One region of the Paenibacillus sp. FSL R10-2771 genome, then DNA from elsewhere that is predicted to be linked to it. Evidence: riboswitches for the same ligand, from Rfam matches in the RefSeq annotation. Region 1 holds a riboswitch; each other region holds the start of a gene.

Evidence for each region. A riboswitch is a leader RNA that binds a small molecule or an ion and turns the genes downstream of it on or off. The one in region 1 is predicted to bind thiamine pyrophosphate.
Region 2: linked by a shared signal. The riboswitch ahead of NSU14_RS16320 (ABC transporter ATP-binding protein) and the one ahead of thiC (phosphomethylpyrimidine synthase ThiC) in region 1 are both predicted to bind thiamine pyrophosphate.
Region 3: linked by a shared signal. The riboswitch ahead of NSU14_RS29785 (ABC transporter substrate-binding protein) and the one ahead of thiC (phosphomethylpyrimidine synthase ThiC) in region 1 are both predicted to bind thiamine pyrophosphate.

What each region holds. Positions count from the first base shown of each region.
Region 1 covers NZ_JBBOBM010000001.1:7,290,183-7,297,431, forward strand. The annotation lists gene rapZ (RNase adapter RapZ) at 1-380, opposite strand, end outside; gene NSU14_RS31485 (ROK family glucokinase) at 427-1,377, opposite strand; gene NSU14_RS31490 (DUF438 domain-containing protein) at 1,617-2,876, opposite strand; gene NSU14_RS31495 (DUF1858 domain-containing protein) at 2,891-3,118, opposite strand; gene NSU14_RS31500 (class I SAM-dependent methyltransferase) at 3,286-4,083, opposite strand; gene thiC (phosphomethylpyrimidine synthase ThiC) at 4,248-5,942, opposite strand; TPP riboswitch at 6,112-6,218, opposite strand; gene trxB (thioredoxin-disulfide reductase) at 6,291-7,244, opposite strand.
Region 2 covers NZ_JBBOBM010000001.1:3,780,624-3,787,872, forward strand. The annotation lists gene NSU14_RS16305 (amino acid ABC transporter substrate-binding protein) at 1-14, opposite strand, end outside; gene NSU14_RS16310 (DHA2 family efflux MFS transporter permease subunit) at 277-1,797, opposite strand; gene NSU14_RS16315 (TetR/AcrR family transcriptional regulator) at 2,205-2,897, shown strand; TPP riboswitch at 2,966-3,068, shown strand; gene NSU14_RS16320 (ABC transporter ATP-binding protein) at 3,181-3,963, shown strand; gene NSU14_RS16325 (ABC transporter permease) at 3,944-4,720, shown strand; gene NSU14_RS16330 (ABC transporter substrate-binding protein) at 4,717-5,814, shown strand; gene thiM (hydroxyethylthiazole kinase) at 5,891-6,688, shown strand; gene thiD (bifunctional hydroxymethylpyrimidine kinase/phosphomethylpyrimidine kinase) at 6,716-7,249, shown strand, end outside.
Region 3 covers NZ_JBBOBM010000001.1:6,905,848-6,913,096, forward strand. The annotation lists gene NSU14_RS29765 (MFS transporter) at 1-842, shown strand, start outside; gene NSU14_RS29770 (hypothetical protein) at 889-2,349, shown strand; gene NSU14_RS29775 (sigma-70 family RNA polymerase sigma factor) at 2,485-3,078, shown strand; gene NSU14_RS29780 (hypothetical protein) at 3,072-4,472, shown strand; TPP riboswitch at 4,545-4,655, shown strand; gene NSU14_RS29785 (ABC transporter substrate-binding protein) at 4,787-5,872, shown strand; gene NSU14_RS29790 (thiamine-binding protein) at 5,926-6,219, shown strand; gene NSU14_RS29795 (ABC transporter permease) at 6,216-6,977, shown strand; gene NSU14_RS29800 (ABC transporter ATP-binding protein) at 7,067-7,249, shown strand, end outside.

The sequences.
Region 1 (7,249 bases):
AGCGGCATGCCCTTGGGAGCAAGCGGGTGGTGACGCCGGCTCTCTTTGTAGCGTTGCACAAGCACTGAATCTGTTGCATCCAGGAAAAGAATCTCAAAGCCTATGGTCGACTCGTCCTTGATATAGGCCAGAGACTCCGACAGAGCGGTGAAGAATTCCCGTCCCCTGAGGTCGATCACGAGCGCCACTTTGGCGATTTTGCCTTTGGACTGCTCAATCAATTCGGCGAACTTCGGGATCAGCACTGGCGGAAGATTATCGACGCAGAAGAAGCCGAGATCCTCCAGGCTCTGCACTGCAATCGTCTTGCCTGCTCCCGACATGCCGGTAATGATGATCAGGGTGGCACGACCGGGCGATATTTGCTCGAATTCGGTCATTAGAGCGTCCCCTCCCTAAGGTTAGTATATGAATAATTCCTGCTCCTTAAGAACGCAGCAAAAGACCTGCCGCACCAATAATACCGGCATCATTGCCAAGCTCCGCAGGCACGATGGTAACACCAGTCTGCAGAGGTGCAGGTGTTAGCTTGGCGAATACACGGCGGACTTCATCAAACAGGATATCGCCGGCTTTGGATACGCCGCCGCCTACGATAAACACTTCCGGATTCAGTACCGCAGCCACCGCAGCCATCGATTTGCCCAGGTAGAATGCTGCACGGTTCACAATACGCAGAGCGACTTCATCGCCTGCCTTGGCAGCGTCAAAGACTTCCTTGGCCGCAATCTTCTCCACCGTGGACAGAGTGGTGCGGTCCCCGCGGGCCACTGCATCATTCGCCATGCGGATAATGCCAGTCGCAGAGGAAACGGTTTCCAAACAACCCATGTTCCCGCAGCCGCACTGGATAGCTTCCAGATCGGGAACTACTGTGATATGGCCAAGCTCTCCGGCCAGACCGGCAAAGCCCTGATACACCTTGCCATTGATAATAATTCCGCCGCCTACCCCTGTACCCAGCGTATAGCAGACGCAATTCTCAATGCCGCGTCCTGCACCGCTCCAAGCCTCGCCCAGCGCAGCCACATTGGCGTCATTGTCTATTTTGACAGGCTTGTTCAAACGACCTTCCAGAATGGAACGGATCGGCACATCTCTAAATCCTATGTTAGGCGCAAGGATGATGATTCCTTCACGAATATTCGTAAACCCGGCAAGCCCGGCTCCCACACCGGCAAGCTGTTCCCAGGAATACGGAGAGTCCTCCACAATCAGGCGCACATACTTCTCGATATTATCGATAACGGCATCGACGCCGTCTGCGGTCCCCGTTGGACCTTCGTAAGTGTGCAGCAGGCTTCCCTCGGCATTGCAGATTCCAACCTTAATCGTGGTTCCACCTAAATCCACGCCAACGTAGATATTTTCAGACATGTTACAAGCCACCTTTTTCTATGCTAAAATAGTTAATCCTACGTACCCACTATAATAGAAGCCTCCCCTGCGGTCAAGGAAAGGCGATACACCCGGGGCAATGTTCTTCAGGAAGCGGTATGGGATGTTTTGACATGCTCCGTCTGCGGACAACCCGCCTAACAAAAAGACCTTCTCACCCGGCAGGCAAGAAAGTCTGAAAGTAATCTTCTATTGCCCTGGTCCCTGTAAATCTGCCATTATTCCGACAAAATACGCTTTTGCCCCTCTAAGGCACGGATCGGAGCAATATTCTGTGTGAACTCCAGCGTCCCCATATAGCGGCCGGTCTCATCACGTACTGCGAAGTAGCGGATATAGATGAATTTATCTTTGATGGCAATCCAGAAATCCTCAGCATCCTTAATGCCTGCCTTGAAATCTGCCAGCAGCTTCTCCACCACATGCACGCTTTGCGGCGGATGACAGTTCTGCACCGTACGGCCGATAACCGCCTTGGTCCGGGCGAAGATCCGTTCCTTGCCATGTGAGAAGTAGCGGACCACATCGTTCTCATCGATAAAGGTCAAATCCACCGGCAGATGATTCATCATCGTCTCGAGCTGATGAAGCGACAACAGGCCGGTCTCAAAGCGGATGAAGCCCTGCGGTGATGCAGCTTCTCCTTCTTCCTGACTCTGGGCACCCTCCGGTTCAGCGGCACGCTCCGGAATCCATTCCTGCTCCGGCGCGGTCAGGCAGAAGCCGATTTCGTCACTTTCGCGGGCGATTTTGACCCATTCATCTTCAGTCAGCTTATCGAGCGCCATCGGCAGCAGAATATTCTCTTCTTTGAAGATCATCTCGTTGACTTCTTTAATGATCTCCTCCAGTGAAGCTGCAATCTGCTCAGACTCCCCGCTATACGCGCTGAGTGCTTTCTTGGCTTCCTTAATCATATTGCGGATCCCGTCATCCACGCCCCACATTACCTTGGTTGGACCATAAATGCCGTACTTCTCTAAGTAAGGAAACAGCAGATTCTCCTTGCGGCTGTAATGCTTGTCGAGGTCGAGCAATAGGCTCAGATCCTCCAGCAGCTTGAAGATGATCTCTTCGCTGGCGTTCTTCTTGAACTTGTCTGTGTGCAGCTCCAGCCGGAAGTTAACCAGCCGTTCAATCTCACGGTTCTCCAGCTTGAAGGTATGCACAGGATGCCCCGGCTGCTCTTCAGCCTTCGAGGAGCGGTGAATCTGCTCGATCGAGCCTTTGAAGATGGCCGTATGCACGGAGCATAGGCGCTGCACTTCCTCTACCGGAATACCCTCTTCGGTCATCAGGGAATGCTCCATGGCAGATATCTCAGCTACAGTCACATCGCCTACCGCTTCGGCAAAACGCGCCTTCACTTCCTCTACACTTTTACCCGCATGCAGCTCCTTGATGATCTCCTTCAGCATAGCCTGGCGGCGTGTCTGCTCCGGTACATCCACTTCACGGTTATTAATCAGTTCGCTCATTATATTCTCTCCTTCTATTCAATAATCTCGAAGCCGTGCTGCTCAAAGGCCAGCCGAACGGTTTCCAGCTCTATTCTCTTTAATTTCATGCCCTTGGATAATGTCATGAACCTGCCTGCCGTCTGCAGCATTCCAGGCTTCGTTATATCATGGAAACCCAGACCGGCCATAATATCTACGGCTTCCGGGTGCCTGGTTACCAGCTCCAATATAGACTCATCTAGCTTCAACACTTTGCTCAAGATCTGCACACCTCACAATTGAGAATTCTTCTCAGCAACAGCTTAGCATAGGGCAGGGGGGTAAATTGTGATTACAGTCACTAAGTATAAAATTACCCCACAACATATTAGCTTTTAAGGAAAAAGCTGCCCGTACGCCTGTTACAGCATAGGGACAGCCATGTATGTTAAGAATTCACAGAATTCAAGGCTTCGGCTATGAAAAGCGTACATATAAAATTCCTTTGCAGGGTGCCGCCATTCCGGCCGATCAGCTTATGTAACCTGGCGCTTAATTCAATCTGCTCCGCTTCCTTCAGCCCGATGAACCCGTTGCAGGTCCGCAGGAAGTTAATGAAGCTATCCGCGTCATCCCTGCTGTCCCAAGGATACCGGTAGACCTCCGGGGCTCTGAAATTTCCGCTGCCGGACAGCTCTGCTACAGTTCGCTCCACTCTCTGTTCAATTACATCCCGCTTATTAAACCAGAATACCTCATACTCCGCACAGACCTCGGCAATCTCTTGCTCCATCTCACTGTCTCCCTGCAGATAAAAATTCCAAAAGAGCGCGAGCCGCCCTCCCGGCTTCAGCAGCCGCCCACATTTCTTGTAACCTTCCGGCTGCGGCACCCAATGAAAGGCTTGAGCGGAGAAGATCAGGTCGAAATCCTTCTCCGGCCCAGACCAGTGCTCGAATCTGGAGGTTACAAATCGCACGTTTTTATCCCTATGCTTCTGTCTTCCCAATTCCGCCAGTTGTGGGCCCGGTTCAATACATAGCAGCTCATACCCGCGGTCCAGGAATAATTCGGAGGCTTTACCGCTCCCGGCACCGATCTCAAGAATTCTGGACTCCTTAGTCAGAGAGGCTTCTTGTACAATCTGCTCAATCAGGGCGAATGGATAACTGGGTCTATACCTATCATAGTATTCAGCCGCTTCATTGAAACGTTCGCTTTCCTTGAGCCAGTCTTTGTTCCTCATTCGATTCACTCCCTATACTTGGATAATGCTATTTACGCCAACGGTTGTGCATGGTTTCACATAATAGGGAGAAGAATCTTGTGCTATTCGCGCATAAGAAAAGCTGCCCTCACGCCTTTTACAGCATGGGACAGCAGGGAAATAGCTATAGAAGACTTGCCTTTTTACAGCGACCTGCTCAATCTGTAGGAATTACGGATATCATGCGAAATCCGCATGCTGCAGAATTTAGGACCGCACATAGAGCAGAAATGAGCTTGCTTCGCCCCCTCCGCAGGAAGCGTCTCATCATGATACTCCAGCGCCCTTTCCGGGTCCAGAGAGAGATGGAACTGGTCTCGCCAGCGAAACTCGAACCGTGCCTTGGACAGCGCATTATCCCTGTCCTGTGCACCCGGATGCCCCTTGGCGAGGTCTGCGGCATGTGCAGCGATCTTGTAGGTAATGACTCCCTCGCGCACGTCATTCTTGTTAGGCAGACCTAAATGCTCCTTGGGTGTAACGTAACACAGCATAGCCGTCCCGAGCCAGCCGATCATCGCCGCCCCGATGGCTGAAGTGATATGATCATAACCGGGTGCAATATCGGTAGTGAGCGGACCCAGGGTGTAAAAAGGGGCTTCCCGGCAAATCTCGAGCTGCTTGTCCATATTCTCCTTAATCTTGTGCATCGGCACATGCCCCGGGCCCTCAACCATTACCTGAACATCGTGCTTCCAGGCCAGCGCTGTCAGCTCTCCCAGTGTCTCCAGCTCAGCGAATTGAGCTTCGTCATTGGCATCTGCTATAGAACCCGGACGAAGTCCGTCCCCCAGAGAGAAGGCCACATCATACGTCTTCATAATCTCACATATAGCTTCGAAGTGTGTGTACAGAAAGTTCTCCTGCTGATGGGCAAGGCACCAAGCGGCCATAATCGAGCCGCCCCGTGATACGATTCCCGTCATTCTTCCGGCAGTCAGCGGAATATAGCGCTGTAGCACCCCGGCATGAATGGTAAAGTAATCGACCCCCTGCTCCGCCTGCTCAATCAGCGTGTCGCGATAGAGCTCCCAGGTTAAATCCTCGGCTATGCCGTTCACCTTTTCGAGCGCCTGGTATAAGGGCACCGTGCCGACAGGCACAGGAGAATTGCGTATAATCCATTCACGGGTGGTATGAATCTTGGAGCCGGTGGAGAGGTCCATGATGGTGTCGGCCCCCCAGCGGGTTGCCCACCGCATCTTCTCCACTTCCTCTTCAATAGAAGAAGACACCGCAGAATTTCCGATGTTCGCATTGATCTTAACCAGGAAGTTACGGCCAATAATCATCGGCTCGCTCTCGGGATGATTGATGTTGGCCGGAATAATGGCCCGTCCGGCGGCCACCTCATCCCTTACGAATTCCGGCCGGGTATTCTCGCGGATCGCGATATACTCCATTTCCGAAGTAATGATCCCTTGCCGCGCATAATGCAGCTGGGTAACATTGTTGCCCGCATGTGCCCGCAGGGGACTCCGCTGCAGCCCTGGATAAGCCTCTGCGGGCGGCCCGCCCCTGCGGATTCCATTATCCTGCGGCTGCACAGCTCTTCCGGTGTATTCCTCCGAATCGCCACGCTCCGCAATCCAGCATAAACGGTGCGGCGGCAGCCCCCTCCGAATGTCAGCCTCTTGCGCAGCATCGGTGTAAATTCCGCTTGTGTCATAGACACGCAGCGGTTCGTTCTCCTCTTCCCCGGCAACGCCCTCGGTTCTGCTGAGGCTGATCTCCCGCATCGGAACCTGAATATCCGGGCGCGAGCCCTCTACATACACTTTGCGGCTTGCAGGAAATCGGGAAAGGTCCACCTCTTCGTTCTTCATCATTTCTGGCATTCTAATCTCCTCCTCTTCGCTCTATGAGCCAATCAGATAAGATTTCACGCAGCAGACTGAGCCGAAGAATCATGTATAGCACAAGGCATATGAATTCTTGCAAGTCAAAAAGCCGCTCCACCTGGAGCGGCTTTATCAAAGGAACAGCCCAATAAGACTGTATTCAAAAAAAGGTCCGACTCCACTTTCCTACGCTGGTATGATCCAGATCAGGTTCAAGGGTCCGGAAATTCACTTTTCCCGTCTCAGCCTATTCAGGCTCCCCTAGTGGGTATCTTATCTAATTAAATACATTCTACTGGTATAGGATTTTTTTGTAAACCCGTAAATAACAAGAACCTTCTCCGGTTATTTATCGAGCGATTCGCTCCAGTCATGCACCATCGTGCCTTCCAGGAACTTCTCGGCATCCATGGCGGCCATACAGCCGGTTCCGGCTGCCGATATGGCTTGACGGTAACGCGTATCCTGCACGTCGCCGCAAGCGAATACGCCGGGAATATTCGTCTCTGTGGTGCCCGGGTTAACCACTATATAGCCATTGGCATCGGTGTTAATCTGCCCGCCTAAGAAAGCGGTATTCGGTGTATGTCCGATAGCGACAAATACACCATCCGCTTCCACCAGCTCGGTAAGTCCCGTCTCATTGTTAAGGACGGTGATGCCCTTAACTCCGGTATCGCCGACGGTTACCTCAAGCGGCGTGCGGTTCAGTGCCCATGACACCTTGCTGTTGTCGCGTGCGCGGTCCTGCATGATCTTCGAAGCACGCAGCTCCGGACGGCGGTGCACCAGCGTTACGCTGGAAGCAAAGCGGGTCAGGAAGCTGGCTTCCTCCATCGCGGAATCGCCGCCGCCGACCACGACAATCTTTTTGTTACGGAAAAAGAATCCGTCACAGGTCGCACAGGTGCTGACCCCGCGTCCTACATTCTCCTGCTCGCCCGGGATACCCAGGTATCTGGCGGAGGCGCCGGTCGAAATAATGACCGACTCCGCTTCCAGTACACCCATTCCGTCTACAGTCACCTTGAACGGACGCTGAGAGAAGTCAACCGACTCCACCCAGCCATTCTTGAATTCAGCGCCGAAGCGTTCGGCCTGCTTACGCATGTTGTCCATCAGATCAGGACCCAGAATTCCTTCAGGGAAGCCTGGAAAGTTCTCCACTTCTGTCGTCGTTGTCAGCTGTCCTCCCGGCTGCAAGCCTTCAATTACGAGCGGGCTCAGGTTCGCGCGCGCCAGATAAATCGCGGCAGTCAGCCCGGCCGGGCCTGTTCCGATTACAATCGTTTTGTACATTACAT
Region 2 (7,249 bases), 3.5 Mb from region 1:
CTAAGTTTTTTCATAAGATTAATCCCCTCTCATCTCTCTTTATGTTCCGGACTTGCCGGCAAAATGAATCGTAACACTGAGCTGTTACATCCGTCAATAACTTTTTCCGATAATAAACATCGGATTTATGTTATATAGGTTTTTGATAGTTTAGCTTGCCCCGAAATTGCATTTCTACATCAGTGGAAGACAAACTAAATGATCCACAACGCAAAACAGCGACCCTCCAGTAACGGAGAATCGCCGCCTTACTTCTTATGAAAGTGAATGCACCTATTAACCGTGCATGATTTCAGGCAACGCTTTCTCCCTGGAGCCTCCGCTTTCTGGTTTGCGGCCCCTGCGCAGCAGCAGTCCAAGGACGGCGCCGCCTAAAGCTACAAAAATCATAATGTGGAAGGTGTCGGCAAAGCCTTGGGCCAATACAGTCTGCTTGGCCAGCTGCAGGGCTTCCTTCGAGACTCCGTCCACCGTCTGCCCGGCAGCGGCTGCCGCCTCCTGCATTTCAAGACCACGCGCGGAGGTTCTGGCCGTCAGAATCGTAACCAGTGTTGACACTGCAAGTGAGTTAATGACCTGCTGCATGGAGTTGGTGAGTGAGGTTACCCGGTTGACCAGATTGCCTGGCGCCTTGTTCAGCAGATGCGTATTCATCGGCATCATCATCATCCCCATCCCTGCACCGCACATGATTAGCGGAAGAATGAGATCACGGCTCTGGGTGGTCAGATCGACATGGGAATACTGAAACAATGCGCCAGAGACCAGACTGAGTCCGCAAACCACCAGCCAGCGCACCCCGATCCGGTCGAACAGAATTCCGGCAATTGGCATCATCAGCCCGGAAGCAATGGCCTGCGGCAGCAGGGTCAATCCGGTATCAAATGCGCCGAAGCCGCGGGCCTGCTGCAGAAACTGCGGCAGTAGAAATAAAGCACCATATAAGCCGAACTGGGCGATCCACTGCACGATAATTCCGGTGGTGAAATCCACGGATTTCAGAATCCTCAGCTCCAGTAAAGGGGTCCTGGAACGCAGCTCGGCAATGACAAAGGCAATCAGTGCAACAGCTCCCAGAGATAACCCGATTAGCGTTTTGTCCGCGGTCCAGCTCTGCGCACCCTGACTTACACCGTAAGTGAGTGAAGCAAAAGCCAGTGGTCCGAGCACCATTCCGAATTTATCCATGCCGGGAACGGTGTTCTTCGCCGCATTCGGCAGCTTTCGCAGCCCGATCAGCACACAGATAATACCGATGGGGATATTAATCAGGAAGATCCAGCGCCAGGAGTGGTATTCCACCAGCCAGCCTGACAATACAGGACCAATCGCCGGAGCGAACAGCACGGGAATTCCCATAATCCCCATAACAACGCCGACTTTACTCTTCGGAGCCAGTCTGTACACATAAGCCATCCCGACCGGGAGCACACAGCCCCCTCCAAGACCCTGCAATACCCGGAAAACGACCAGCCATTCTGCACTGCTTGGCGTTGCACACAGAATGGAGCCGATCGTAAACACAATAACAGCTGTCAAAAAGACGTTCTTAGCCCCGAACCGGTCAGACAGCCAGCCTGACAGCGGAATGACCGAAGCCTGCGCCAGCATATACCCGGTTACGACCCACTGCAGCGTATGCAGGTCTGTATTGAAATCCACTACCAGTCTGGACAATGCCACATTCATTGCCGTACTATCCAGCACGACCATAAATACGCCGGCAATAATCGCCAGCAGCGGAACTAGAATGCCGGATAACCGGAAATCGGCATCCTGCTTCAAGGTCTGATCCATACTCCTTCTCCTCCTGAAGTGTCCGCTTCAACTACGTTGACCTGCGGGCAGGTTTGTCTATATAATTAGTGAACGGACAATTGTCCGCGTTCGCATTTCATAGTCTACGGACAATTGTCCGATGTGTCAAGCGGAATACGCCAATTCCCCACACTTGATTCGTTTACCGGCAGAATAGAGATTTCTTAGGACGCACTGTAGGCATAAATGTTGTATATTTTGCAGCTTTGATTCATGGATAGCCGGGTTTCCGGATGGATTGTTGTATGAAATACAAGAATAGTTCTGCTAAACTGCTTGAACAAGCTGAAATAATGCATTTTATACAACAATTTGGGATTTAGGCCGATCGAATGAGGGAAATGTTGTATTATGGGCAGGATTTACTTTATATGAAAGGGGATATCATGAAAAAAACAGAAACGGAAGTTGAACCTGTAACATCAGCAGCTCCGGACAATACAGAGAACACAGAGAACAAAGATAACACAGAGAACACAGACATCGCTGCAAAAGAACCCGCCGATCCTTATATGCAGCGGATTCTCGAGGCGGCCCGCCAGCTGTTCACCGAGAGCGGCCTCGAAGCTGTCAGTATGTACGGCATCGCCAAACGGGCCGGTATAGGGCAGGGATCGCTCTACCGCCGCTTCACTGATAAGGGCGAAATCTGTTCGGCCCTGCTGCTGGACAGCACCGAGCAGTTTCTGTCGGGGATGGAACAGCAGCTTGCTGCCAGCGCTGGTGAAACGGCTGCCCTCGCGCATCTGCAGAGCAGCATTGAGCAGGTCGTTGGTTTCATTGAGCAATATGCGGAGCTCTTGAACATGATCAAATCCGAATTCACCGGCAAGAAGCAGCTTACCCAGTTCGAACATCCTTTTTTCCAGCGGCTCGGAGTGATTATGGGTGAACTTCTGCACCGCGCATCCGCGAATGGAGAGATTATCGGGATCGATCCCCGCTTCGCTGCCACAGCGCTGATCTCTGTACTTAGTCCCGATCTTTACCTGTATGAACAGAAACGGAACGGCTCCTCCAAAGAGGAAATCTCGCGGGGAATTGTTGCGTTGTTCATCACCGGCCTCTCCAAGCGCTGAGCACAGGCTCTTTACAAGCGGGGAAATTATGGTATATTAAGTAGCAATTACGAATTCAATAGCACCTGTTATTTCACTAGGGGAGTCGGCCGACTGAGACGGAGCTTAAGCTCCGGACCCTTGGAACCTGATCTGGATCATACCAGCGGAGGGAAGTGGAGCAGAATGTATCAGCGGTTCCGCGTCTTTGCAAACTGACTGTACCTTCAGGCCCATTCATTTCCTCCGGAAATGGATGGGTCTTTCTTGTTTTCGTAGCGTAAACACTTTTCCCTAAGGAGGCTTGCTTCCCCATCCTATGATCAACATCGCTAACCTGTCCTATTCTTTCGGCGCAGCTTCAAGGGCTCCGGTCTTCTCCGGAATCTCCATGAAGGTCCGCCGCGGCGAGTTCATCTCCGTCGTGGGTGCCAGCGGCTGCGGCAAAAGTACGCTGTTCAAGATTATCGCGGGCCTGCTGGAACCCGGCAGCGGCGAGGTTGCCCTGCATGGGCAACCGCCTAATAACGCCTCGGAGCGGCTCGGCCAGGTCGGCTATATGCCGCAGCGGGATCTCCTGCTGCCCTGGAGAACCGTACTGGACAATTGCCTGCTGCCCTGGGAACTGAAGCGGAACGGCTCCAAAGAGGAAGCCGTTATTCAGATCCGCAGCATGCTGCAGCAGTTCGGTCTTGGTGATACGGGGGCTGCGTATCCGCATGAGCTGTCGGGCGGCATGCGCCAGCGGGTTGCGGTACTCCGCACCATTGCCGCCGGGAATGAGCTGCTCCTGCTGGACGAGCCGTTCGGGGCACTGGACGCCATAACCAAGCGGGAGCTTCACCGCTGGCTGCTGGAATTATGGTCGGGACTGGACAAGACTGTGCTGTTCATTACCCATGACCTTGAAGAAGCGCTTCTGCTTAGTGACCGCATCTATCTGATGACCGGCGGTGCCGGGGGCGGTATGCAGGAATTCATCACCGGTCTTCCCCGCCCCAGACATCATAGTCAGAATTACGAACCGCAGTTTGTTGCCCTGCGGCAGGATTTGGAGCTGAAGCTGTATGACAACCGTCTTCTATAGAAGATTGCTGCGGGAGTACAGCCCGGCTATTCTGCTTGTGCTGCTGATTCTTGCGGTCTGGGAAACGGTGTCCCGGCTGGGGCTGATTCCTCCGTTCATCCTGCCGGCTCCCACTGCCATCTGGATTGCTCTGATGGAAGACAGGCATTTACTCTTCGGCGTTCACCTGCCTGCAACGCTGCTTGAGGTACTAACAGGCTTCGCTCTGTCCGTCTTCTGCGGCAGTCTGCTGGGAACGGGCATGCATCTGTTCAGGCCGCTGGCCAAAGCGCTGTATCCGCTGCTGATTATCAGCCAGACGATTCCGCTGGTTGCCCTCTCTCCCCTGTTTATCATGTGGTTCGGCTATACCTTGTGGAGCAAGGTTGCCGTAGTGTTCCTGACCGCCTTCTTCCCGGTGGTTGTCGGCACCTACGATGGGCTGGGCAAGAATACGGAGCAGTACCGCGAGCTGTTGTTGACGCTTGGCGCGAACCGCTGGCAGATTCTCCGCAAGGCTGCTGTTCCGCTGGCCCTGCCGTCCTTTTTCTCCGGACTGAAGCTGTCGGTGGTGTACTGCGTCATTGGCGCTACCATCGGCGAATGGCTTGGAGGCAGCCGGGGGCTTGGTTATTTCAGCCGGAGAATGGCCGGCAATCTGCAAAGTGCCGAGATGTTTGCCGCTGTTGTGCTGCTGTCCGCCCTTGGGATCACTTTGTTTCTGTGTATTGCTACGCTCGAGAAGTTATTTCTGACGAAAAGAGGACGTTATTCATGACTCCAATCCGCTATAACCGTTATCTCTACCCCCGTAGTGCTCAACCTTATAAGTTGCTGCCTTATGTTTTGCTCCTGTCTGTTCTCTTGGTTCTGCCAGGCTGCGCCGGCAATAACGGGTCGGCTGGCAATAACGTGCCGGCTGGCTCCGGCTCATCATCGGCATCATCCGCTCCGGCGGCAGCCGCAGACGGTACAGCCCATAAGCTGACGATCATGCTCGACTGGTATCCGAACGCCGTTCATTCCTTTTTGTATGCGGCACAGAGTGAGGGGTATTTTGCCGAAGAGGGGCTTGATGTTGAGATACAGATGCCTGCCGACAGCAACGACGCGCTGAAACTGGTAGCTGCCGGACAAGTCGATCTGGCACTCAGCTACCAGCCGCAGGTGCTGATGGCCCGGGGAGAGCAGATTCCGGTCAAATCCGTTGCCGCTCTGGTACGGCATCCCCTGAACCATCTCATGGTTTCCGCAGACAGCGGAATAACCCGGCCCGGGGAGCTCTCAGGCAAGCAAGCCGGTTACTCCTCCATTCCGCTGTATGAAGCCATGCTGCACACTATGATCCAAACCGATGGCGGCGATCCCGCCTCCCTGAAGCTGATTGACGTCGGCTTTGAGCTTATCCCTGCCCTATCCACCGGGCGTGTGGATGGAATTATGGGCGGATTCATCAACCATGAGCAGCTGATATTAGAGCAGGAAGGCCATCCTGTGCGTTCGTTCAATCCTGTTGACTACGGGGTTCCTGATTATTATGAGCTGGTGCTGGTCGCAAGTGACCAGGGTCTGCAGAATTCCTCGGAATATTTCCAGAAGTTCATGAATGCTGCGCGCAAGGGTCAGCAGTTCGTCACTAAGCAGCCGGAGCAGGCGCTGAAGCTTCTGCTGGAGCATCAGGATGCCACCGCACCGCTTGATGAAGCCATCGAGAAGCGCAGCCTGGAAATTCTGCTGCCGCTGATGGATGCCGGTGCACAGCCCTTCGGTTATCAGGTTAGCGTTTCCTGGGAGAATGTGCGCAAATGGCTGAGCGAGGGCGGTCTGCTGGCTGAGGAAGTTGACAGTGCGGATGCTTTTATTAATTTATAGAACATGCTTTCGAAGTTAGTTTTGCGAAATGATCTCAAGGATGCGTATGCTATCAAAACTTTCAGGAGGAATAATCATGTCTTTTCTATCCAAGGTACGGCAGGCAAATCCGCTCGTACATAACATTACCAATATTGTAGTGGCTAATTTCACCGCTAACGGACTGCTGGCGCTGGGGGCTTCCCCGTTCATGGCCGACGCACTGGAAGAGGTGGCGGATGTTGCCGCGATGTCCGGGGCGGTCGTGCTGAACATCGGTACACTGAATGAAGCTATCATCACTTCAATGGTGAAGGCCGGGCAAGCCGCGAACCGGCATGGTGTCCCGCTCGTGCTTGATCCCGTTGGAGCAGGTGCTACACCGTACCGCACTGACGTTACCGCGAAGCTGCTGGGTGAGCTGCAGCTGACCGCTCTGCGCGGCAACGTGGCCGAAGTAGCCAATGTCGCCGGAGAGCGCTGGGCGAGCAAAGGCGTCGATGCCGGAGCAGGTGAAGGCGATGTGATCGCCTTGGCGAACAAGGCTGCGCGGAAGCTGAACTGCGTGGTGATCATCACCGGCAAGGAGGATATCATTAGCGACGGCACGCGCACCTACATCGCCAGCAACGGCCATTCCATCCTGACCCAAGTGACGGGAACCGGCTGTCTGCTCAGTGCCGTAGTAGGCGCATTTCTTGCAGTAAGCGGCGGGAATGCGCTTGAGGCAGCTGCCGAAGCACTCTCGTTCTACGGCGTGGCAGCCGAGATTGCCGCAGAAGCCGCGGAAGGACAAGGACCCGGCAGCTTCCAGATAGAGTTCCTGAATCAATTGTCCCTGGTGAAGCCAGATATCTACAGCAGCCGGTCACGCCTGCAACTGCTTGAACAATAAAACACACCTCTAAAAGGAGAATACCCGATGACCCGTATACGTAAAGCGTTAACGATTGCCGGCTCTGACAGCGGCGGCGGTGCCGGTATCCAGGCTGATCTGAAGACCTTCCAGGAGCTTGGAGTCTACGGAATGTCCGCGCTCACAGCGGTCACGGCACAGAATACCTTAGGTGTTCAAGGCGTATATCCGCTGGAGCCGGAAGCCGTTGCTGCGCAGCTGGATTCTATTGGCAGTGACTTGACACCAGATGCCATTAAGACCGGTATGCTGTTCAGCAGTGAGATTATCGGTGTTGTCGCGGATAAGGTGACATCTTACGGCTGGCAGCAGCGGCTTGTGATCGACCCGGTAATGATTGCCAAGGGCGGGTCCGCTCTGCTGCTGCAGGAAGCCGTGCAGGCACTGATTACCGGACTGCTGCCGTTGGCTCTTGTGGTTACCCCCAATCTTCCCGAAGCAGAGATGCTCACGGGGATGAAGATCAATGGAATGTCAGACAGAGAACAGGCTGCACGACTCCTTCATCAGATGGGTCCGCAGTACATTGTTCTTAAGGGC
Region 3 (7,249 bases), 380 kb from region 1:
GGACGGCAATTGCCATGAGCCGGCTGGAGGTGCTGTTCGGTGTAGGCGCGCTGCTCATGCCACTGGCCGCAAGTCCGCTGATTGCCGCCGGCAGCTGGAGGCTGGCTTTTCTGATCGTTGCCGCCTTTTCTCTGGTTTCACTGCTCTTCTGGGCGAAGAGCAGCTTCGGTCCGCTCCAGCATGTGCTGGATGAGCAGCCGTCTGGCCCTGCCGCTGCCGCGGCCCCCGCAGACGCAACAGCAACCGCAACAGTACCCGCCGCCGGCAAATCCGGACGTCTGCCTTACAAGGGTAAACAGTGGGTATTGCTTGGCCTGTTCATCGTCTTCTTCTTTCTCTATGTAGGTACCGAGATGAGTCTGGTCAATTTCATGCCGGCGATCTTCATCGCCAAGCTCGGCATGAGCGAAGCGGCGGCAGCGCTGACGGTCACCTTCTTCTGGCTGGCTATGTCGGCGGGCAGACTATTCGCCGGTGTGGTTGCCGAGCGGATTTCCTACCGCATCTATGTGCTCATCAGTTGCTTCGCCGCTCTGCTGCTGCTGGTTATTTTCCCGTTCGCAGAGCACCGGATTGCCGCATTCACCGTCATTCTGCTGCTCGGGCTGTTCATGTCCGGCATCTTCTCCATCGCCCTGGTCTTCGCAAGCAAGCTGCTGCCCGGTGCGGAGGAATCCACGCCAAGCATCATGATCGCCTCGGGCGGAATCGGCGGCGCGGTGCTGCCGCTGCTGACCGGCTGGTCCATGGATCATATGCAGGTGGCCCAGACATCGGGGCTTCTGGCCGCTTTTGCCGCCGTATTATTCCTGCTTAGCGTGGCCGCCTGGAAAATCGGGTAATATAGCAACGAGATTAATATCCTGTGAATAAGGACGGAACCCCTATATGGCTGAGCTGCACTCCGAGAGACCCGAACCCACACTGCATACTGCATTACTGCAATTCATTTTCCCCTTCTCCATCAAGGCCGGGCAGGACAAAGAGCTGATCGGGCGTCTGCAGCAGGGCGGATTTACGCGTTTTTTTCTTGATAACAAGGATCTTGAGCATGCTTATTACGGGGAGGGCTACTGCGTGTCTCATGAGAAAATGGAGCGCAGCTACCTGCCGTTTGCCGCTCATGTTCTCTTTCCGCGTGAGAAGGATGCTGATTCCTTCCGCCGCTTTTCCCGGGTGAACAATCTGCAGTGCCAGCTTGAAATGCCGTTTCAATCCGTGAATTTCCGCGTGCTGTCCACGGATGTGTTCCTGTGCCCGTTTGAGCTGGGCTTCCTGACTGTACGAGTAGCCATAGAGGAGGAGCACCTCACCTACAGCACTGCGCTGGAATTCGCTGACCGCTTCCGTACGCTGGAGGATGTGTCTTATCAGGATAAACAGACTTATATCCATTGTCATAAGAAGTCTTTCGGTCAAGTGGAGGATTTCGTGTTTAAGAATCTGGTTGCCGGGCTGGAGCCGTTTCTCGACCCTGCGGAGATCGATGGCGCGTATTTCGAGACCTTGCCTTTTTTCGTGGACGAACGGATGCTGGTCCAGGCTTTCTACGGCTTCAACCGCGGGGAAGAATCGGATGAGATCAGTATCGAGCTGCGCTACCGTGCCTCCCAGCTGGATGGGCTGAATATGGAGGGTAAACCTTATACCAGTGCCAGCGATCCCGAATATATCGAACAGTATACCTCTGAGCATTGCTACAGCCGCTGGGGGCCGGACACCTATTATATGACTAATGAGCAGACCTTCTGCTGCCTGAGCCGGGCCGAATCTGACATCGCCACCCAATTGATTAACCAGATGTACGGAGAGTATTATTACGGGCTGCTGCTGAGTATTTTTCATAAAATCGTGCTGCTGAAGCTGGCCAATCTGCATTCCCGGCTGCGCATCAACCACGATTATGACGAGATCGAGAATCTGATCTTCCTGATTAATAAGTTCTCGGCCAAATTCTACTTTCTGGAGCTGATTTCGCAGTCGCAGGGACGGGAGATCTTCTTCCAGCTGCGCAAGGTTTACGGCAATGACGCCCTGTTCGATGAAGTGAAGATGACCTTGAATGACCTGTTCCAGTATCAGGATAAATTCCAGGCCAAACGCCGGGATACGCTGCTGATGGTTCTGACTGTATTTACGGTAATAAGCGGGATTTACGGGATGAATCAGGTCATTGAGGACTTGAAGGCACCGATCGATTGGAGCAAAATGCTGGAGTACTCTGGGTTTGAGTACCTGGCGCTGTTCCTCACCTTCTCCGGGATCGCAGTCAGTCTGGGCCTGACGCTGAGGGAGGCGTGGAACGGATTACGAAGCCGCCGTAAGAAGCGGTTCTATGATAAGGATTGAGGGGCTGCCGGTGACGGCGGCTTTTTTTATTATTCACTTCACAAATCTTCTGAGTGATCTTCCCGCAGGCATGCGTAGTAATACATATACGACTTATTAGTGGGTAACTCATGAAAAGAAATGCCGGAGGTTCCTATGACGCGTAATGATCATGACAGCCTGGACTGGCCCGGCCGGTTCAGAACTAAAGATAAGCAAGCTCTCGCGGATGCCATCGACTTCTACGGACCCGATGTGCACAGACTGGTCCGGCGTATTCTGGCCGGCTGCGGGAGTGCAGAGGATGCCGAGGAATGTGTCAGCGATGTGTTTCTGGCGGCCTGGAACAATATCGGACGTTACGACCCGTCACGCGCTTCCTTCCGCACCTGGATATTCCTGCTCGCAAAATACAAGGCGCTGGATCTGAGGCGTAAATTGCAGCCGGGACTTGGCAGGACGCTGAACGAAGCAGCACTTAACATGCAGAGCGGGACCAACACCGAACAGGAATTTCTACAACGTGAGGCAACGGGGGAATTGCTCCGCTATATCGGGCAGCTCCGTGAACCGGACCGCAGCCTGTTTCTGCGCAGGTATTACCTATACGAGAGTCTGGATGAACTGGCTGCGGCCTTTGGCTTCAGTAAAAAAGCTGTCGAGAGCCGTCTGTACCGCTGCCGGACAATGCTGAAGCAGGCTATACATCTGACTGGCGAAGATGGAAAGGGGGAACTCGGGTCATGGTAAAGGATATGAACAGCGGCGAGAAAAGCATATTTGATCAGCTCGATCTTCTGGAATTCAGCGAGGCTGAACTTGCACTGGACGGATTACTGTCGGAGCCTGAGTCAAGCCCCGTACCCGGGTCTAAAGAAGAGATTGCTTCGCTTGAGCGGATCAAGAGCCGTACCCTCGACCTTATTCAGACTGAACCGGCGCCTGAACTGCCTGCTGCTGTCCGCAAGCCGCGGCGGCGGGCAGCTATTGGAGCGGCGGCGGCCGCGATCCTTATGGCCGCAGGCCTGCTGGCGTTCTCCCCTGACGTCCAGGCAGGTCTAAAGCAAGCCCTTAGCTTCCTGCCCGGCTTCGGTACGGTTCTGGAGAGCAGCCCGGGCAGTCAGCTTTATGTTCTGGAGAAGCCCTACACTGCTTCCATAGGCAAGGGAAAGCTGACAGTCAATGCCGTACTTCTGCAGGAGAACAGCGGGACCATTACGCTGCGTGGACAGCAGACTCCCGTCATTACTGAATTTCAGGCAGACATTGGAGGGGACCGTTATACCTTTACTTCCAATATGCGGTCTTCTGCATCCGGAGACTGGTATGCAAGCTACAGTGCTGCACTTCCCGGAAATTTGGAGCTTGAAACCGCTGAACCGGTTACTCTGTATATCAATGCAGCAGCAGTCGGGCCACTGGTGCTTCAAGCACCGGTGACCGCCGATGATCTGCAGCATTTAGGCGCAAGCGATGTGCACCAGGATGTGCGGATTACGGCTTTTCCGGTTCGTCTGGATGACGGACTTGTCCGCGTTGAATTAGTTCCGGCCCTTCCAGATTCGTTCTCCGCCGTCCATTCTTATTCACTGGAGCCGCTGGTATCCTGGAATGGCCTGTATGTCGAGAATGCAGAGGGAGTCAAAGCGAAGGTTGAACCTCCTTCAACCATGGTCTACCCGTCGGAGTTCTCGTTCCGGGAATTGGCATCAGCTGAAGAACAGTCTTACAGGGTCGTCATCCCTTACATCGAAATAGCGGAACGGAAGGCACTCTCCCGGGAGGTCGTTCTGCCGCTGCCCGCCAGCGGGGAGAGTGCGCCTCTCCACATTACCGCTGAGATCGCCGGTTACCCGGTAGAATTCACCCGCATTAAGCGCAGCAGCGGGACGGCTGTCAGCGTTGATGTGGATATGAATTTTGATCCCGAAGCGGCAAAGTCACTGACGCATTTCTTCATCCGCTATCCGGGTTCTGGGGACAAATATTCATACGGCTGGCAGGATACCGAGACATTCCCAAGAATCTTGAAGACTCTTCTTCTGGATGCAGAGCCCGGCGCGGATACGCTGCGTTTTAGAATGTCGGAGCCTCTATTCCTGCTCAAAGGCCCCTGGATTCTGCCGCTAAAGCTCGAAGATTAGGACGGGGAGACTGGACAACCGCAAGAGCGGCGTCTATAATACACCGTAAGAACATAGCAATACCCGTGAACTTCATAGAACCAGGGGTGCTGGAATTGGCCGGCTGAGATTGTATCCCACAAGATACTGACCCTTATACCTGATCTGGATAATGCCAGCGTAGGAATCTTCATTCAACCCCGAGCCCCTTCATGGGCCTGAAGTTGAACTCACCTTGCGCAAGTAACTGGCGTCCCGGTCTCCGGGGCGCTTTTTGGTATGGGTTACTCTGAATTTTGGAAGACTAGGGATTGCTGGAAGGAGAGAGAAGAGAAATGGGAGTCAAAAAAGTATTACCGCTGCTGCTCAGCTCTATGCTTGTGCTCGTGATGGCCGGATGCGGCAACGGGAACGTCAACCCGGGCAGCAATGCCGGAGGCAGCACACCTGCCGCCGGGAACAGCACCGCTGCACCTGAAGCAACCGCAGCCGCCAGTACCACCGACGCGCCTAAAGAATTGACCCCGGTTAAGATTGCGCTGGACTGGACGCCGAACACGAATCACACCGGCCTGTATACCGCCAAGGAGCTGGGATATTACGCGGAGGAAGGTCTTGACGTGGAGATCGTGCAGCCGGGTGCTGCCGGATCTGACACCATGGTTACTTCCGGTGAAGCCCAGTTTGGCATCAGTGCACAGGAGGCGCTCACCCTGGCCCGCCTGCAGGATGTGCCGCTCGTCTCCATCGCCGCTATCATTCAGCATAATACCTCCGGCTTTGCCGCTCCGAAGGACCGCAACATTAAGACGCCGAAAGACTTCGAAGGCAAAACCTACGGAGGCTGGGGCTCTCCAGCGGAAGAAGCAGCTATGAAAGCCATCATGGACCCCGATGGCGGAGACGTCTCCAAAGTGAAATTGGTGAATATCGGCGAAGCTGACTTCTTCACTGCGGTGAAACGCGATATCGACTTTGCCTGGATCTTCTACGCCTGGACCGGGATCGAAGCCGAGCTGCGCGGCGAGCCGCTGGATATGCTGTACCTGAAGGATTATGCGCCGCAGCTGGATTACTACACACCGGTGCTGACCACCAGTGAGAAGGAAATCGCCGAGCATCCGGAAGTGGTGAAGGCTTTCCTCAAAGCTACGTCGAAAGGTTACCAATACGCGATCGACCATCCGGAAGAAGCGGCCACGGTCCTGTCTGATGCCGTGCCTGATCTTGATCCCGAGCTGGTGCTGGCCAGCCAGAAATGGCTCAGCCCGAAATACAAGGACGATGCCGCCCGCTGGGGTGAGCAGAAGCTAGAAATCTGGCAGAATTATGCCGAGTGGATGTACGGCCTGAAGCTGCTGGACAAACCGCTCGATGCCGCAAGTACATTTACGAATGAATTTTTGCCGGAAGGCCCATAAACACCGGTTGGAATAGTACTGACACTAACTTACATGAGAGGAATGAATAATAAATGGCTAATACACTGCTTAGCATTCAGGTAATTCCCAAGACTCCAAACAATGAGGATTCGATCCCTTACGTGGACACTGCGATTGAGGTAATTCAGAAGTCGGGGGTTAAACACCAGGTGAATCCGCTTGATACCACCATGGAAGGCGAGCTCACGGAGCTGCTGGAAGTTGTACGTCAGATGCATGAGGCACTGATTGCCTCCGGCAGCCCGAGCGTGATCTCCCAGATCAAGATCGCCCATAATCCCAGCGGCATTAGCATGGACAAGCTGACGGAGAAATACCGGCCGTGAGAAGCACCTGGAGACAAATCTGGCCGCCCCTTGTGGCGGTCATCTTTTTTCTGGGCGCATGGCAAATTGCGGTATCGGTGTTCCATATCCCGGCCTGGCAGCTGCCCAGCCCGTCCGATATCGCGCGTGAATCACGCGGCAATGCCTCCGGGATCTGGGCGCATACGGCCGCAACGCTGCGGCTGACCCTGATCGGCTTCCCGGTCGGCACCGGCATCGGCCTCATTGTGGCTCTGCTGCTCCATCTGCTGCCCTGGCTTAAGCGAGCGCTCTACCCGCTGCTGATCCTCAGCCAGAATGTGCCCTCCATTGCCCTTGGACCGCTGCTGATTATCTGGTTCGGCTTCGGCCTGCTGCCCAAAATCGTCCTGATCACCCTCGTCTGCTTCTTCCCGGTTGCCGTAGCGGCCATGGGCGGGCTGGCGCAAAGCGACAGGGTAATGTTGAACTATATGAAAATGGCCGGTGCAAGCAACTGGCAGATCTTCACCAAGCTGGAGCTACCCGGCTCCCTGCCCTCCCTGTTCTCAGGGCTCAAAATCTCCGCGACCTATGCCGTCATGGGCGCAGTGGTTGCCGAGTGGATTGGCGCGGACAAAGGGATCGGCTATTATATGCTGCTGCAGAAGGCCTCTTACCGCACGGACCGGATGTTCGTGGCCATTGTCATTATTGTGCTGCTGAGTCTGGTGCTGTTTGCACTGATTGCCCTGCTGGAGAAATGGCTCGTGCGCTGGAAACCGCGCAAGGAAGCTTAACACGCACAGGGTAACAATACACGCTATACTGAGCACGTTTGAGATAAAGCCTTAAGTACAAAAATTCTATATAGAAGGAGCTGACCGAAGTGTCTCCACTCACGAATACTGTACAGCTCAAGAAGGACGTCCCCGGCAGCAGCCTTGACGAGCCCAGAAGCGCACCGCCTGCACTTGAAGTCAGCAGCGTATCCAAATCGTTCACGCACCGCCGCCGGGAGACGCCTGTGCTGGATCAGGTGTCGCTGACGGTAGAGCCGCAGGAATTCGTC